Regions from separate parts of the Methylorubrum sp. GM97 genome, predicted to be linked through region 2. Evidence: predicted binding sites of a transcription regulator. Region 2 holds the regulator's gene; the other holds the start of a gene.

Region 1 (2,397 bases), 540 kb from region 2:
GGTCTGGCCCTTGGTGAGGATCGCGATGTCCTCGAGCATCGCCTTGCGGCGATCACCGAAGCCCGGAGCCTTCACGGCCGCGACCTTGAGGCCGCCGCGCAGCTTGTTCACGACGAGCGTGGCGAGCGCCTCACCCTCGATGTCCTCGGCGATGATGACGAGCGGCTTGCCGGTCTGCACCACGGCCTCGAGCACCGGCAGCATCGGCTGCAGCGAGGAGAGCTTCTTCTCGTGGATGAGGATGTAGGGATCCTCGAGCTCGGCGACCATCTTCTCGGCGTTGGTCACGAAGTACGGCGAGAGGTAGCCGCGGTCGAACTGCATGCCCTCGACGACGTCGAGTTCGGTCTCGGCGGTCTTGGCCTCCTCGACGGTGATGACGCCCTCGTTGCCCACCTTCTGCATGGCGTGGGCGATCATCTCGCCGATCTCCTTGTCGCCATTGGCGGAGATCGTGCCGACCTGGGCGACCTCTTCGGAGGAGGCGACCTTCTTGGCGCGGGCGGTGATGTCCTTCACCGCGGCGGCCGTGGCGAGGTCGATGCCGCGTTTCAGGTCCATCGGGTTGATGCCGGCGGCGACGTACTTGGCGCCTTCGCGGACGATCGCCTGGGCCAGCACGGTCGCGGTGGTCGTGCCGTCACCGGCGATATCGTTGGTCTTCGAGGCCACTTCGCGCACCATCTGTGCGCCCATGTTCTCGAAGCGGTCGGCGAGCTCGATCTCCTTGGCGACGGTGACGCCGTCCTTGGTGATGCGCGGGGCGCCGAAGCTCTTCTCGATCACGACGTTGCGGCCCTTGGGGCCCAGCGTCACCTTGACGGCATCCGCGAGGATGTCGACGCCGCGCAGCATCTTGTCGCGAGCATCGGCGGAGAAACGTACGTCTTTCGCTGCCATGTGAGTTTACCTCGAATGATGGAAGGGGCCCTGAAGCCGGCCGAGGGCAAAAGCCCTGGCGGCCTCGAAGGGCGGTGGAGGGGTTGCGCGCCTTAGAGGGCGACGACGCCCATGATGTCGGATTCCTTCATGATGAGGAGATCCTGGCCGTCGATCTTGACCTCGGTGCCGGACCACTTGCCGAACAGCACGCGGTCACCGACCTTCACGTCGAGGGCGTTGACGCGGCCCTGCTCGTCGCGAGCGCCAGGGCCGACGGCGACGATCTCGCCCTCTTGCGGCTTCTCCTTGGCGGTATCCGGGATGATGATGCCGCCTTTCGTCTTCTCTTCGCTCTCGATGCGACGGACGACGACGCGGTCGTGCAGCGGACGGAACTTCATGAGCTGCCCTCTTGCTTCGGAATGGCGGTTGGTCTTCATGCGGCCGGGACGACCGCGCTCCACCTGATTGTTAGCACTCCAAGCAAGTGAGTGCTAACGACGCTGGCGAGATAGGCGCGTGGCGTTTTTGAGTCAAGGCGCAGCTTCTTCCCGGCTGCGGCGGTTTCACGCGAATTTCTCGCGCGCCTGGGACGGACGGGGACACATTCTCCCGATGATGAGCCTTCATGGGGCCAACGGCGCGGTCGAGCACGGCGGCGCGGGAGGCGGCGCGAGCCTGCCCGATCACGCGGTCTGGATCGATCTGAACGATCCGACGGCCGAGGAGGCCGCGCAGGTCGAACGGAAGACGGGCATCCGCGTGCCTTCGCGTGCGGCGCTGAGCGAGGTCGAGTCGTCGAGCCGCCTGCGCCGCAACCGCGACGGCCTCTCCCTCTCGACGCCGATGGTGACCTTCGACCGCTCCGATTTCAGCCTGAAGCCGCTGGGCTTCCTGCTCAACGCGGACCACCTCGTCACCGTGCGCTTCCACGACATGCGCGCCATTGCGGCGGTCCGGAAGCGTGTGGACGAGCGTGACGGCGACGGCAGCACCAGCACGGGCATGTTCCTGCTCGTGGTCGAGGAACTGGTCGACAACCTCGCCGACCTTCTGGAGGAGATGTCGGGTGATCTCGACGCGCTCTCCACCCGCATCTTCGATTTCGATTCCGGCGCCCGGCCCGGCGCCCGCAAGGGTGACACGACCGCGCCGAAGCGGCGCGACCTTGCCCTGCGCCGCCTGCTCCGTTCGGTCGGGCGCCACGGCAAGTCGCTGTCGAAGGTCCGCGCCAGCCTGCTCGGGCTCGGGCGCATCATCGCCTTCGCCAAGAGCGAGTGCGGCCAGACCCTCAAGGAGGGCGACGCGCCACGCTTCGACACGCTGGCACAGGACATCGCCTCGCTGGACGAGTTCGAGACGCGGCTGTCCGAGACCGTCCAGTTCCTGCTCGACGCGACGCTCGGGCTTATCAATATCGAGCAGAACAACGCCTTCCGGGTTCTCACCGTCGTATCCGTGGTCGGCGTGCCGCCGACCCTGGTGGCCTCGCTCTACGGCATGAACTTCAAGCAC
Region 2 (2,397 bases):
ACGCAGCACGACGAGCGTCAGAGGCGGCAGCGCGGACAGGGCCACACCCGCGAAGAAGAAGGATCCGCCCCAGAGCACGGACAATCCGAGCAGCATCGCCCATTCGAACGGCGACATGGTGCGGTTGACGACGGTTGGCACGAGGGGGCTCCGGCAAGTCCGACCCCGTGCCTACGGCCCCATGGAGGCCGCGCATCCCGCTTCCTGCTGTCGAATCACCCCTGCGCCGAGACACAAGCCGTATCCGGCCTGATGGCATCAGGCCGGCGTCTCTCGGTCCTTGTTGTGACGCGCATTCTTTCGACGAACCGGTGACCACTTCGTCGGAATGCGCTCGAGCGCAATACTCCGGACCGGCCGAAGCGACGCCCTACCGTGACCGGTCGAGCAAGCCCGAGACCACGCGGGCAGTGTAGTCCACCATTGGCACAATGCGGGAATAGTTGAGCCGCGTCGGGCCGATGACGCCGACGACACCGACGATCTTCTGCGCGCTGTCGCGGAAGGGGGCAGCGATCATCGAGGAGCCGGAGAGCGAGAACAGCTTGTTTTCCGAGCCGATGAAGATGCGCACGCCGTCGCCCTGCTCGGCCCGCGCCAGCAGCTCGATCACGTCCTTCTGCGTTTCGAGGTCGTTGAACAGCAGGCGGATGCGCTCCAAGTCTTCGGCCGCGCGCAGGTCGTCCAGAAGGTTGGCCTGCCCCCGCACGATGAGCTGGCGCGCCTCTGACGGGCCGACCGTGGTGGCGAGCCCGGCATCGACTAGCCGCTCGGTCAGGGCGTCGAGTTCCCGCTTCATCTCCTTGCGGCCGTTCTCGATATCGGCGCGCAGGGTATCGAGGGTGCGGCCGCGCAGGCGGGCGTTGAGGAAGTTCGAGGCCTCCTGCAGCGCCCCCGCCGGCAGGCCCGGCGGCAAATCAACGAGGCGGTTCTCCACCGTGCCGTCGATCGAGACCAGCACCACGAGCGCGCGCTCGGGATCGAGCCGCACGAACTCGACATGCTTGAGCCCGGCATCGACCTTAGTGGTCAGCACCACGCCCGCCCCGCGGGAAATGCCCGAGAGCAGCGAGGACGCCTCGGCCAGGGCCGAATCGAAGGTGTGGCGCGAGGCTGCCGCCTGCATCTGCGCCTCGATGCGCGCCTTCTCGGCGAGATCGACATCGCCGATCTCCATCATCGCATCGACGAAGAAGCGCAGACCCAGCTCCGTCGGCAGGCGCCCGGACGAGGTGTGGGGCGCGAAGATCAGCCCGGAATGCTCGAGATCCGCCATCACGTTGCGGATCGAGGCCGGGGACAGGCTCATCGGCAGGATGCGCGCGAGATTGCGCGACCCCACCGGCTCGCCGGTGGTGACGTAGCTCTCAACGATCTGCCGGAAGATCTCTCGGGAGCGCTCGTTGAGGGCGGCGAGCGCCTGGGGTTGCGGATTCACGATGGGCTGAACGGCCTCGATCAAGGAGATGAGCACCTGACGAATGCAGGATCCTGACAAACGATTGTGAGCGCTTGGGCGCCGCCGATCAATCCTGTCGTGCGGCGACGTTACGGACGATGTCCGGACCGCGCCGACCCGGCGAACGACACCCTGCGGGCTTCAGCCGAGGAATCCTAGGGATCATTCTGCGGCCCCGAGTCGTTTGATGAGCAGGGCAGCGTTTCGAGCCGCGATCCGCCGCCCCGTAACTCGAGTAAAGATGGAGCCTCCGATAGTGCTGACTGGCGCACGAAAGACCATGGTCAAGGTCGCCGCCCTGGCGATCGCGGTCACCGGCTTGAGCCTCGCTTCGGCGCCCCGCGCTGCGCAGGCTGCCCCGCTCCCGATCCAAACCGAGGCGACCGCGCCGGTCGGTGACATGATCGAGCAGGCGCAGTACCGCGGCGACCGCCGTCACTACCGCCGCCACATGCGTCACCGTGGCCATTGGCACCGCCATCACCGCTTCGGCGGCCCGCGCCATCACCATCACCGCCGTCACTGGAACCACCGTCGCTGGTGATCGGCTAGCAGGTTATCTGAAGGGCCGCCGTCGCGAGACGGCGGCCTTTTTCGTGCCGGAGGCGGGTCTTCCGCTGAAAACCGCAGACCTTGCGGCGGTTGCCGCGGGGGCTGGCAGCGCCTAAGAGCCCGGGCTTCGATTTTCGACACGGGAGCTTACCAAGCATGCGGCCCTCGAAGCGCGCGGCGGACGCGATGCGCGACGTTACGCTGGAGCGGGCGGTCGCCCGCTACGCGGAAGGCTCCTGCCTCGTCACCTTCGGCAACACCCGCGTGCTCTGCACCGCCTCGCTGGAGGAGCGCGGCCCGCCGTGGCTGCGCGGCTCCGGCAAGGGCTGGGTCACCGCCGAATACGCGATGCTGCCCCGCGCCACCCACGAGCGCACCCGCCGCGA

Evidence for each region. Region 2 encodes HrcA, which represses chaperone genes, less so after heat shock. Its sites were predicted from a motif close to GTTAGCACTCNCNNNNNGNGAGTGCTAAC; they were not measured.
Region 1: the regulator HrcA is predicted to act here: its motif matches at 1,353-1,381, upstream of groES (co-chaperone GroES).

What each region holds. Positions count from the first base shown of each region.
Region 1 is NZ_AP025942.1:5,347,196-5,349,592, forward strand. Features, by position in the region: gene groL (chaperonin GroEL) at 1-900, opposite strand, end outside; gene groES (co-chaperone GroES) at 993-1,283, opposite strand; gene MSPGM_RS24765 (magnesium transporter CorA family protein) at 1,498-2,397, shown strand, end outside.
Region 2 is NZ_AP025942.1:413,223-415,619, forward strand. Features, by position in the region: gene MSPGM_RS02000 (EamA family transporter) at 1-141, opposite strand, end outside; gene hrcA (heat-inducible transcriptional repressor HrcA) at 371-1,462, opposite strand; gene MSPGM_RS02010 (hypothetical protein) at 1,740-2,003, shown strand; gene rph (ribonuclease PH) at 2,168-2,397, shown strand, end outside.